DNA from 3 places in the Paenibacillus sp. 1A_MP2 genome. Region 3 is predicted to be linked to each of the others. Evidence: riboswitches for the same ligand, from Rfam matches in the RefSeq annotation. Region 3 holds a riboswitch; each other region holds the start of a gene.

Region 1 (4,260 bases), 350 kb from region 3:
AGGGCTGAAATCTTCGATGCTTGCCTATACGGGTTATGAAGTCATGTTTGTGGTGATGGCATTTATGAAAAATCCGGAGAAGGGCAAGAAAGCCATGTTATGGGGAATCCTTATCTCTATGGTGATCTACCTCATCACATTGGTTATGGTTGTTGGCAGTTTATCTATTGAAGGCATGAGAACAAGAACGTGGCCAACACTTGATTTGATGCGCAGCTTTGAGATTGAGGGATTGTTCTTTGAACGGTTCGAATCCCTGCTGCTGGTTATTTGGATTATGCAAATTTTCTCTACGTTTACCATCACGCATTATGCCGCTTCTCTTGGATGTTCGCAATTGTTCAAGAAAAAAATGCTGCCTTTTCTGATCATTCTGCTCCCGATCAGTTACATCACTGCTATGCTTCCGCAGAACGTGGACGAAACGTTCAAACTCGGCAACTTTTTGGGGGATGCATCCATTTATTTGTTTGGTATTTTGCCACTATTGCTTCTGTTGTTGAGCATGTTACGAAAGAAAGGAGGCAAATACAATTGAACAGGATCAGAAAGACATTAACCATTTTGTCAACGGCGCTGCTGGTTTTTGCCTCAGGGTGCTGGAGCAGCAAAGAGATCGAAGATTTAAGTGTTTATGTGGGTCTGGGACTGGACGTCGCTGAGGAATCGAAATTTGAACAGGACATTAATAAACAAGGAGGTCATTATCCCAAAAACAATGTATTTACATCTACCGTACAGATTGTCCCACGAGTTGGGGGAAACAGGAAAATCAAAGCAGTTCCAGTGGTTCTTCCGGCGGACAAACCTTTTTGAATGAACAGCTTACCGGAGATTCCCTTTTTCAGATCTTTCGTCAGTTTGCTCTAAGAAGAGACCGTCCACTCATTGGTCATCATTTAAAGGTTATTGTCGTTTCCCAAGAGTTGTCGAATAAATATAGTCTGGAGCAGCTGCTTGATTTTATTTTGCGGGACAATGATATCCGACCCAGTTCCCTTATTCTGGTGAGCAAAGGACGCGCTTTGGATGCTCTTAGCTCCAAGGAGCCGGGAGAAATCCCAGCCTTTTATCTGAGAGGGTTGGTGAATAATGCATATCGTAACAATAAAATTCTTCCTCCTGTATCCCTCGCGAAACTTGATGGCAAAATGCAGTCAGGATCAAGCTTTTTGCTGCAAAATGTCCTTACTGCTGATGGGGAGCATAAATTCTCAGGAGCAGGCGTCTATAAAGGGAAAACGAAAAAGTGGATCGGCAGCTTAAATCAGGTGGACCTTCAAGGATTGTCCTGGATCACTGGGGAGGCTAAGGGAGGGGCCTTAAAATCGTATGCACCGAAAAAGGGACATACGATAGTCTATGAAATCAAGTCTACTAAGAGCAAAATTGTGCCAAAAGTCCACGGAGATGACATTTCTTTTCATGTAAAGGTTGAATCAGAAGGTCAGCTCATGGAAGATTGGAGTTCTCCGGAAATTCCTGCGACGGAAGAGTACATTAATGAATTGGAGGTTCAGTTCGCTGGTGCAGCCAAAGAACAGATGCAGCAGGTTATGAACAAAATGCAGCACACCTATCGGGTGGAAGTGGCCGGATTTGGAGAGCAGTTGCGGATCAAATATCCGAAGGTATGGAAAAAGGTCAAAAAAAATTGGGATGAAACCTTTAGTCAGATTCCCGTGACCTATGATGTGAAAATGAAAATCACAGATTATGGATCATCGATAGATTAAAGATGGGGTTGGAGATTTCCTTTATCCACAAATGGATGATGATATTTAATAGTTGACACAACCATGATAGATCGCTATATTTATAAAAAATCATTTTCTTATCCAGAGAGGTGGAGGGACTGGCCCTTAGAAGCCTCAGCAACAGATCTGAACGATACTGTGCTAATTCCAGCGGGTGAACAGCCTGATAGATAGGACGTTTGTTTTTATTTGTCAGTAACGGCGCACTCTTCAGGAAGAGTGTGTCTTTTTGTTGTTCTGGATGAAGAAGCAGGGGAGCAGGCATGGATAACAACAAAGATACTGGGCATTTTCAGCGTAAAATGCAGGCACGACATGTAATTATGCTCTCACTTGGTGGAGTCATTGGTACAGGTTTATTTCTTAGCTCTGGATATACCATCCAGCAGACCGATCGGCACGATTCTATCTTACCTGATTGGAGCGATTGTCGTTTATCTGGTCATGCTCTGTCTTGGTGAGCTGTCCGTTCATATGCCGGAGACAGGGGCGTTTCATAGCTATGCGGCAAAATACATCGGACCAGCAACAGGATACACCGTGGCCTGGTTGTATTGGTTAACCTGGACGGTTGCCCTCGGTTCCGAATTTACAGCAGCCGGACTGCTGATGCAGCGCTGGTTTCCTTCCGTGAATGTATGGATCTGGAGTGCGCTCTTTGCGCTCATGATCTTCCTGTTCAACGCGCTGACGGTCAAATTTTTTGCGGAATCGGAGTTCTGGTTCTCATCGGTTAAAGTCCTTACGATTGTGGTCTTTATTATTCTAGGAGGCGCAGCCATGTTCGGTATTATCCCAATGGCTGATTCGGAACCTGCACCATTTCTAACTAATATTACTGCATCTGGTTGGTTCCCGAACGGGGCTACTGCGATACTAATGACGATGCTTGCCGTAAACTTTGCGTTCTCGGGCACGGAATTGATCGGGATTGCAGCCGGGGAGACCGAGAATCCGGAGAAGACCATTCCAAAAGCAATCAATACCACGTTGTGGCGTTTAATACTCTTTTTTATTGGAACGATCGTTATTCTCTCTGCGTTATTGCCGATGTCGGATGCCAGTGTCCTTGAAAGTCCATTCGTGGCCGTGATGGAGCGAGTTGGAGTACCCTATGCAGCAGATATTATGAACTTTGTCATTCTGACGGCAATTCTCTGCTGCCAACTCGGGTCTGTATGCCTCTTCGCGGATGTTGTGGTCACTCGCGGATAAAAAGACGATCTCTCCGTGGTTTGCCCGGTTGACCAAGCGTGGTGTACCGCTGAATGCACTTCTGATTAGCATGGTTGGGGGCGGTCTGGCCTTGCTGTCCAGCATTATTGCCCCGGGTACTGTGTATATTACGCTGGTGTCCATCTCAGGCCTCGCGGTTGTCGCCGTGTGGATGAGCATCAGCGCTTCACAGTATATGTTCCGCAGGCAATATATTCGAGAGGGTAACTCGGTAAAGGACCTGGTTTACCGAACGCCGTTTTATCCGGTGGTACCGATTATTTCGTTTGTATTGTGCCTGGCTTCATGCATAGGTATCGCCTTTGACCCGACACAGCGTATTGCGCTGTATTGCGGGGTTCCATTTATCGCACTATGTTATGCAGCGTATTATCTGACAGAACGTGCGAACAAGAAAAGAGGACAAGTACATGACGCAACCAACGCAAACTAATCCCATAGAACAAATATTGTGCCAATATCCGGTGATGATTTTGGATGGTGCACTGGCAACCGAATTGGAACAGCATGGCTGTGATCTGGATGACCCGTTATGGTCAGCACGTGTACTGCTGGAGAATCCGGACGTGATTTCCCAGGTGCATGCTGATTACTTCCGTGCGGGAGCGGACTGTGCTATTACATCCAGTTATCAGGCGACTGTGGACGGCTTTAGCAAGAGAGGCATCGGAGAGCAGGAGTCGCTGGAACTGATAAGCAAGACAGTGAAACTCGCTGCGCGAGCCCGAGATGAAGTCTGGGCTGAAGTGCAAGATAGGGGGAAGTTAGAGAATTTAGAAGCTAACGAGTCAACCGATAAGAAACATACGGCAGTGGTAACGGAGAAAAGGGTATTGGCTCGTCCGCGTCCGATTGTTGCTGCATCGGTTGGACCCTGATGGGGCTTATCTGGCAGATGGTTCGGAGTATGTCGGTCACTACGGTGTCTCGGACGAAACATTGAGCGCGTTTCATCGTCCACGGATTGCAGCACTGCTGGAGGCAGGTGCGGATATTCTGGCTTTTGAGACGATCCCATCCTTGCAGGAGGCGCAGGTATTGGTTGCTTTATTAAAGGAGTTTCCCAACGCCTATGCATGGATGTCTTTCTCTTTGAAAGACGGGAAAGCAATCAGTGAGGGTACACCCTTGGAAGAGTGTGCTCGCTTACTTGGTGCTGAGCCTCAGATTGCCGCGATTGGCTTGAATTGTGCGCCGATGGAATTCGTGACAGAAGCGGTCGGTATTTTGAGTCAGGCCAGCGATAAACCGGTTATTGTCTACCCTA
Region 2 (4,260 bases), 3.6 Mb from region 3:
GTTCCACAAACGATAGATGAATTGATGCAACTGCCTGGCGTAGGAGAGAGTAAAGCGTCCGAGTACGGAGCTGAATGGCTGGAGCTTACGAATGGACTGGAACGTTCCACGTCTTTTCCGCTAGAGTGGGTGTATACGGTGCTGAAGGAACAGGAATATGAGAGCTGGCTGTACAAACAGAGAGAGCAGAAATACAAGCAGGAATTAGACAAATTCACTACACGCAAGCAGGTACTCGAAGGCATGAAGGAAGGGTATACGCTGGAGGAGATCGTGAATCGTTCCGGATTATCCCGACGGGAGCTGATTGAGCTGTTGGAGACACTGGATCTGGAGGGGTATGACACAGATTGTCTGCTGGACGCGGAACTCGCTATCATGCCTGAACAAGAGCAAGAAGCGGTGTGGAGCGCCTACGAGGAGCTGGGAGATACGTTTCTGAAGCCTGTGTTACATAAAGTGTATGGAGAAGAGAAGCCTGGCGGAGGCAATCTGGAGCAGGTTTACGAAAGACTGCGCATGATTCGAATCCGGTTTCGTCGTCACACAGAGGCGGAGCAGCATGCGGGCTAGATTGAACATAGATCGGTAGGTTTCATTCATAAGCGTACAAAAAAGACGAGGCGTTTCTCCAGATGCGGAGCGCTTCGTCTTTGTTAGTTAGTTCAAACCCAATCTTTTTTGCGGAAAATAAAGAACATGCTGAGGCCCAGTGTCACCATCAGGCCAATGACCACAAAATAACCATATTTCCAGTTCAACTCAGGCATGTTCGTAAAGTTCATACCATAGATGCCGGTGATGACCGTCAGCGGCATGAACACCGTCGTAATGGCGGTGAACACACGCATGATCTCATTCGCCCGGTTGGCGATACTGGATTGGTAAGCTTCTCGCAAGTTCCCCATCAAGTCGCGATAAGTCTCAAAGGTTTCGGATATTTTCACAGCATTCTCATAAATGTCACTGAAATACTTCTGCAGTTGATCATCAATAAGACGCAGATCTTTTTGTTAAGTGTATTAATGACTTCTTTCTGAGGTCCCAGTACTTTCTTCAGCCATAGAATCTCACTACGCAGCCCGATAATCTCATTCAGATGAGACTTCTTGGTGTGCATCAGGATGTCTTCTTCAAGCTTCTCAATGCGCGCTTCAATCCGGTCACCAACTGTGAAATAATTATCAACAATCAAGTCAACCAGCAGATACAGCAGCTTATCCGGCGTACTGATCTCCTGTTCCCACAGGATCGGCTTCAATGTTCGCAATTCACTGACTTTCTGTTTGGTCACACTGATAATAAAGTGTCTGCCAAGGAAGAGGTTGACGGCACGTAAAAAAATCTCTTCATCATCAAAACGAATGCTATTAATAACAATAAAATAATGGCTCTCATAAATTTCAATCTTCGGACGTTGTTCTTCGTCACTCAAGCAGTCTTCTACGGCCAGATCATGCATCATGAATAGCGGTTGAAGTACCGCCAAATCGTCTACGTCCGCATCAATCCAGTAAAATCCCTCCGCTGGTGGAGTCAGCGCCTGCTGAATGTCATCCACCGGAATAAATACACCGTTGTTTACCAACCGGATTTTCATTGTTCATCTACTCCTTCTGCACCCGCCAAATGGGCGGATTTCATCAATATGGGCGCAAAAAGAACAGATCAGCCGGTCGGCAGCGGATCCTGGAAGTCAGGACTGCGTTCGCTTTATAACCAAACGGAAGTAACGTCCCGCTGCCGGCATGCTGATATCAATTCTCATGCAGTTTGTCGGAATTCGGCTGCCAGTCAGGCCTCGGGTCGCCATCCATTGAATATGTCACCTCTCACATAAGGGTTTACAACACTTGTCTAGTATACCGCTGGTACAGAGTCCTTTCAAGCGCAAAAATGTGTCGATTTCGCGCCCTGGAGCAGTGTATGACAACGGCTGACGAACGGTTCCGATCCAGATGAACAGACATTGAACTACACCTTGACGTGAGGGGATTAATGTTTTAAAGTAAACGGTGAACCACACTAGATTTTACAATTAAATAAAGCGAAATCTTATCAAGAGTAGGTGGAGGGACTGGCCCGATGAAACCCGGCAACCGGCGGTATACCGCACGGTGCTAATTCTTGCAGCGACCAAGTGTCCAAGTTGACACTGTTGTAACTGAGAGATGAGAGAGGCGCATATCTATTTACATATGACCTTTCTCGGAATCCGAGGAAGGTCTTTGTTATATGCACCGACTTCTCAGCAGTGATTTTCGCTAAGGAACTTGAGCTTGCCGCCAGCAATGTGGTTGCAATTCAGCGCCTGCAGGCAAGCTCATGGCAGCCTATAACTGTTCGGATGCGAATCGTATCGCAGCCGCAGTGGCTGCATCTATTTATGCTCAAGGAGGAGTTAGAACCACTATGCCAATCAAAATTCCAGACACACTGCCTGCCAAGGAAGTACTCGCAGGAGAGAACATCTTTGTCATGGACGAGACATCCGCTTATCAGCAGGATATTCGTCCGCTCCGTATCGCTATATTAAACCTGATGCCTACTAAGGAAACGACAGAAACTCAATTGCTTCGTCTGGTAGGTAACACACCCATTCAGGTAGATATCGTTCTGGTTCATCCGAAGTCTCATACGTCCAAGAACACATCCCAGGAATATTTGGACCTGTTCTACAAAACCTTTGACGAGATTGAGCACCGCCGTTTTGACGGCATGATCATTACGGGAGCTCCTGTAGAGCAAATGGATTTTGAAGACGTGAACTATTGGAAAGAAATCCAGGAGATCTTCGAATGGACCAAAACCAATGTGACTTCGACTATGCATATATGTTGGGCTTCCCAAGCGGGTTTATACCATCATTTCGGAGTTCCAAAGGTTCCGCTGGATGAAAATGTTTTGGCGTATTCTCACACACGATCAACAGATCCAACGTGCCTTTGCTGCGTGGATTTGATGAAGTATTTAACGTTCCGCATTCCCGACATACGGAAGTGCGCCGTGAAGATATTGAAAAGAATGAAAGTCTGGAAATTTTGGCTGAATCGGAGGAAGCCGGTATTTTTCTGGTCGCCACCAAAGACGGCAAACAAATTTTCGCTACCGGACATGCCGAGTATGACCCGCTTTCATTAAAATGGGAATATGACCGGGATGCATCCAAAGGCATGGATATTGCGCTACCGAGACATTATTTCCCGAATGACGACCCTTCCCGTGTACCTCCAGCCACCTGGCGGGCACATGCAAACTTATTATTCTCTAATTGGCTCAATTACTATGTGTATCAAGAGACGCCTTACGATATTGGTCCGCAAATCTAATCGACACTACAGGAGGATGCTGCAATGGAAGACAACAAGTTGAAAATCGAAAGCCGATTGGCTCAAATCGGGTCTATCAATGAACCGGTAACGGGTGCCATTAATTTTCCGATCTATCAATCCACTGCGTTTCGCCACCCGAAGCTTGGACAAAGCACGGGGTTTGATTATATCCGTACGACCAATCCAACCCGTAAAGTATTGGAAGAAGCAGCGGCGGCATTGGAGTCGGGGATGCAGGTTTTGCCTGTAGCTCCGGCATGGCAGCTTTGCAAACGATTTTTGCTTTATTCGGTCAAGGAGATCATCTAATTGTATCGCTGGATCTGTACGGGGAACGTATCGTTTGCTTGAACGCATCCTGTCTCGATTCGGTGTGACAGCAAGTTACGTAGATACCAATGATCTTGCAGCTCTGGAAAGTATCCGTCAGCCGAACACAAAAGCGGTATTTATTGAGACACCGACTAATCCACTAATGATGATTACGGATGTGGAAGCGGTATGCTCCTGGGCGAAGAGCCACAACTTGCTGACTATTGTGGATAATACACTACTGACTCCGTTCTTCCAGCGTCCAATTGAACTCGGTGCCGATATCATCATCCATAGTGCTACGAAGTATCTGGGTGGTCATAATGATGTCCTTGCCGGATTAATTATTACCAAAGGAGAAGAATTATCAGCCGAAATGGCATTCCTGCACAATTCCATTGGTGCAGTGTTATCTCCAAGCGACTCCTATCAGTTGATGAAAGGTATGAAGACACTTGCTCTTCGTATGGAGCGGCATGAGTATAATGCCTTGACGATTGCCAAGTATCTTTTGGAACACCCAGCCGTTAACGAAGTGTATCATCCTGGTTTGTCGGATCATCCCGGATTTGAAATACAGAATAAACAGTCGAGTGGGAACACAGGCATTTTCTCT
Region 3 (4,260 bases):
AGTTTTTGGATGGCATCTGCATCTTTGTTATCTTCACGGGATACGAGGATGTTTGCATATGGGTTACCTTGCAGGTCCTCGATTAACAACGCATCCTTCTCCGGGTTCAGATTGGCTTCCAGCGCGTAGTTGGCGTTGATGAATACCAGGTCTGCTTCATCCAGTTGACGAGGCATCATGGCTGCATCCAGCTCGATAATATCCAGGTTTTTTGGATTGGCTGTAATATCCTGAATCGTTGAAACGATATTGGTGTCATCTTTGAGCGTAATCAAGCCTTCTTTGGCCAGCAACAACAGTGCACGTCCACCGTTGGACGGGTCATTCGGAATCGCTACTTTGGCACCGTCTTTCAGCTCATCCAATGATTTGATTTTTTTGGAGTAGCCAGCAAATGGCTCAACATGCACAGGTGTTACAGCAACGAGGTGAAAACCACGTTCTTTGTTCTCTGTATCCAGGTAAGGCTGGTGTTGGAAAAAGTTCGCATCCAACTGTTTATCTTCAAGTTGTTGGTTAGGTTGAACATAGTCATTGAAAGTCACGATTTGCAAGCGAATGCCTTCAGCTTCGAGTTCAGGCTTGATGCTTTCCAAAATTTCCGCATGTGGTGTAGGTGATGCTCCCACTTTCAATTCGACGGTGCGCGGTGCGCCTCCAGCATTGTCAGCGCCGCTGTCGGAATCCTTGTTGTTTCCGCAAGCCGCAAGAACCGCAATCAGCATAATGCTTAGTAGAGCAAAAGACCATTTTTTCATGTGTAAAACCCCTTCTCCAATAATTTTTTTGCATTTTGCACCAAGTCGATACCGAATCAGGCAAATGCTATATATGTGTTATTTCCTGGTGAACCATTTAACCAAACGATCGCCAGCCATCTGAAGCACTTGCACCAGAATAACCATAAATACAACAGCTATAATCATAATTTCATTCTGATATCGATAGTAGCCATAATTTATTGCCAATGTTCCCAACCCTCCACCACCAACCATGCCCGCCATCGCCGTGTAGGAGACAAGGGTAACGATGGTAATGGTAATTCCGGCTAACAGACCCGGCAGTGCCTCTGGCAGAAGCACACGCCTTACAATCTGTCCGGTTGAAGCTCCCATCGCCTGCGCCGCTTCGATGACGCCTCGATCCACTTCACGCAGTGTAGTTTCCACCAACCGGGCAAAGTATGGAGCAGCGGCAATGACGAGCGGTGGTATAACACCCAGTACGCCTGTAGCTGTGCCGACCAGTGAACGCGTGAACGGAATGAGTGCAACAATCAGAATGATAAATGGCACGGATCGCAGAATGTTTACAATAAACGAAAGTATAGTGTACACCACTTGAGACTTGATTGAAGCCGACCTTGCTGTCATGAACAGCAATACGCCCAGCGGCAAACCAATGATGATCGTGAACAGTCCCGATGCTCCCAGAATTTGCAGTGTTTCAATTGAAGCCTTACCGATTTCTTCCCAACGCACTGTTGAAAAATCCATTTAACGAAGCACCTCCACATCAAGTCCCTGGGCGATTAACTCATGAATGGTGAGGTTAATCTCATCCGACTGTCCCTCAAACCGAACGGTCAGCTGCCCATAAGGAACTTGTTTGATCGTCGAAATGGTGCCTTGCAAAATGGCGAAATCCACTCCTGTTTTGCGAACCGTTCTGGACAAAATCGCCTCATAGGTTTTATTGCCCAGGAAGGATATTTTCACAAGCTTAGAAGATCCGTCCGTCTGCAATGAAACATCTGCACTCGCCAGAGCAGTCTCTTCCAATGCTATCCCCACCTCATGGTCCCGCATCATAAAGTCACGCGTAATTGCATGCTGCGGCTTGAGGAATACTTCCGTCACCGGCCCTTGCTCCACGATGCCTCCCTGATGGATAACCGCCACCTGATCACAGATATTCTGAATCACGTGCATCTCATGGGTGATCAGAACAATGGTGAGGTTGTACTTTTCATTAATATCCAGCAACAACTTGAGAATCGAATCAGTTGTCTGGGGATCAAGTGCCGATGTAGCTTCATCACACAGCAGCACGTTTGGATCACTCGCGAGTGCTCTCGCAATACCCACCCTTTGTTTCTGTCCACCTGACAGTTGGGCCGGATATTTATTGCTGTGGTCCTCCAGTCCAACCAATGCGAGCATTTCCTTCACTTTCCGATCCATTGCATCCTTGGGAGTATTGACCAGCTTCAAAGGAAAAGCCACATTGTCATATACCGTAGCTGAGGATAACAGATTAAAGTGTTGAAAAATCATGCCGATCTTACGCCGTTGTTGTTGCAAATCGGTCTTGCCCAGACTGGTTAAATTGATTCCATCCACCCAAACCTCGCCGGCCGTCGGGCGTTCGAGCAAATTGATACAACGGATCAATGTACTCTTGCCTGCACCGGAATGACCGATAACTCCGAATATTTCACCCTTGCGGATATTCAAATTTAGATCCGATAAGGCCGTCGTACTTTTTGAACCTTTACCGTACGTCTTGGTTAAACCTTTTAATTCAATCAAAATTACTTGCTCCTTCCCACTGCTTACATGTATCTTTACCCGAATGAAAGGAAAACTCCCCTTCGATGTACAAAAAAGAGCCCCTTTTGCAGAAACAAAAAGGGCTCTTCACGTGAAAGATTATACCTTCTCATCTGCCAAAATTGTGCCTTGCACACATTTTGTAGGAATTAGCACCTAACATCTATAAAGAATGACACAGCTGTCATGCAGTTATAAATCGGTTGCCGGGCTTCATCGGGCCTGTCCCTCCGCCGCTCTCGATAAGAAATATTTAATTTATAAGTTCAGTAGTTATAATGTTAATGTCATAAATGTTAATTCCATCTAACTGTCGATCAGGAACTCAGTATAATCCAAGTATTCCGATTTGTCAAAGGGAAATATTTCAAACTAATTACTTTCCGGATTGAGTTATTCCTTGCTTATGCCACTTCTTGTTGATGTAGCCATAGGCTGCTTTTAACGTCTCACATACCATATCCACACCCTGGCGGAGTTCCAAGAGATGCTGATCCAGATCCTCCAGCTTCACTTTCCCTTGCAGAGTCTGGTGCAGCTGCCACAGATCATCCTGCATTTCGGAGTTCATGTAATGAATCTCCATGTTTCGTCGTTTGCGCAATTTGCTCATTGGCTCACGGTAAGAGTCTTTAATCTGGATCAGTTCGTTGGCAAGATCATGATGCAGTTTGTCATATCCGAACTGTCTTAATACGGTAAAATAAGAAAAATGGGTTTTAACATTGGTCGTATTTAGCTCAAATATTTCATTCAACACTGTACCTAACTTATCCAGAATGGCAAAACATCGGATGAAGCCATCCTTATAGAAGTAGACATAACGGGCATATTCCGCTTTTTCGGGTAACGTCATATCATCCGTAGAGCCTGCTTTGACTTTCTGACGAAAATGGGAAGCAGCAAAACAGCTCTGTTCCAGCTCATCCAGCGAGGAGATGAGTCCCTGGGTCCACACATACAGTTTACGATAATCATGGGTTGGATCATGGTCCACATGCATCTGTCGCTGAAATAACTCAAGCGTATCCGCCATCGCTTCTATTGCATCCTTCAGTATCCCTTCGTTTTTACGCGGCTTTTCACCCAGCAACGTTCGCAGCATATATAGCCTCCTCTTTCCACTCTGCAGATCATCAAAATAATCATAATTCATCATATTTAAACAAAATCGGAATCAGAGTAAACGTATGACCGCTGCTTACAATAGGGTGCCCTGACACGCCTGACATCAAACAAAGTTCACCTGTCCAATGATGTACATCATCGGATGGTGAACTTCACTGGATTCATCCCCTGAACGACAATAATTCGGATATATTAGAACCGGTTAACGGGCCGATGCAACTTGTACACCAGGAAACTCATATAGGTTAGTACACCGAATAAAATGGCAATATCGAGCATATGCGCCAGCGCCACGAACATGTACACTTCCGGGCGATTCATCGTAAGCATCAGTCCAAAACCAATGACCACTTGCAACAGAACCAGCACAACAGAAATGACACCTAACGCTCTTAGCTCTGTGTTATCCGGATGTTTGCGATACGCAAAATGACCGAGGATTGCAATGACAATCACTAATGAAACAGCCGCAACCCGGTGAGCGAAAGCAACCGCCACGCCTCCCGAGAGCTCGGGAATAATCTGTCCGTTACAGAGCGGAAAGCCGGAACAGCCTCCTGCCGAATCCGTATGGCTCACG

What was found. A riboswitch is a leader RNA that binds a small molecule or an ion and turns the genes downstream of it on or off. The one in region 3 is predicted to bind S-adenosylmethionine.
Region 1: it holds a riboswitch for S-adenosylmethionine, as region 3 does, so the genes downstream of both, mmuP (S-methylmethionine permease) here and ACTWJ7_RS08450 (methionine ABC transporter ATP-binding protein) in region 3, are expected to answer to the same signal.
Region 2: it holds a riboswitch for S-adenosylmethionine, as region 3 does, so the genes downstream of both, metA (homoserine O-acetyltransferase MetA) here and ACTWJ7_RS08450 (methionine ABC transporter ATP-binding protein) in region 3, are expected to answer to the same signal.

Annotation. Positions count from the first base shown of each region.
Region 1 is NZ_JBQQCS010000001.1:1,335,361-1,339,620, forward strand. It holds gene ACTWJ7_RS06650 (spore germination protein) at 1-538, shown strand, start outside; gene ACTWJ7_RS06655 (hypothetical protein) at 535-816, shown strand; gene ACTWJ7_RS06660 (Ger(x)C family spore germination protein) at 813-1,736, shown strand; SAM riboswitch class I at 1,832-1,934, shown strand; partial or broken gene mmuP (S-methylmethionine permease) at 2,021-3,426, shown strand; partial or broken gene mmuM (homocysteine S-methyltransferase) at 3,404-4,260, shown strand, end outside.
Region 2 is NZ_JBQQCS010000001.1:5,252,082-5,256,341, reverse strand. It holds gene ACTWJ7_RS25565 (HRDC domain-containing protein) at 1-573, shown strand, start outside; partial or broken gene corA (magnesium/cobalt transporter CorA) at 666-1,600, opposite strand; SAM riboswitch class I at 2,053-2,178, shown strand; partial or broken gene metA (homoserine O-acetyltransferase MetA) at 2,326-3,329, shown strand; partial or broken gene ACTWJ7_RS25550 (PLP-dependent transferase) at 3,441-4,260, shown strand, end outside.
Region 3 is NZ_JBQQCS010000001.1:1,684,696-1,688,955, reverse strand. It holds gene ACTWJ7_RS08460 (MetQ/NlpA family ABC transporter substrate-binding protein) at 1-758, opposite strand, end outside; gene ACTWJ7_RS08455 (methionine ABC transporter permease) at 837-1,496, opposite strand; gene ACTWJ7_RS08450 (methionine ABC transporter ATP-binding protein) at 1,497-2,531, opposite strand; SAM riboswitch class I at 2,659-2,801, opposite strand; gene ACTWJ7_RS08445 (Cthe_2314 family HEPN domain-containing protein) at 2,929-3,657, opposite strand; gene ACTWJ7_RS08440 (COX15/CtaA family protein) at 3,873-4,260, opposite strand, start outside.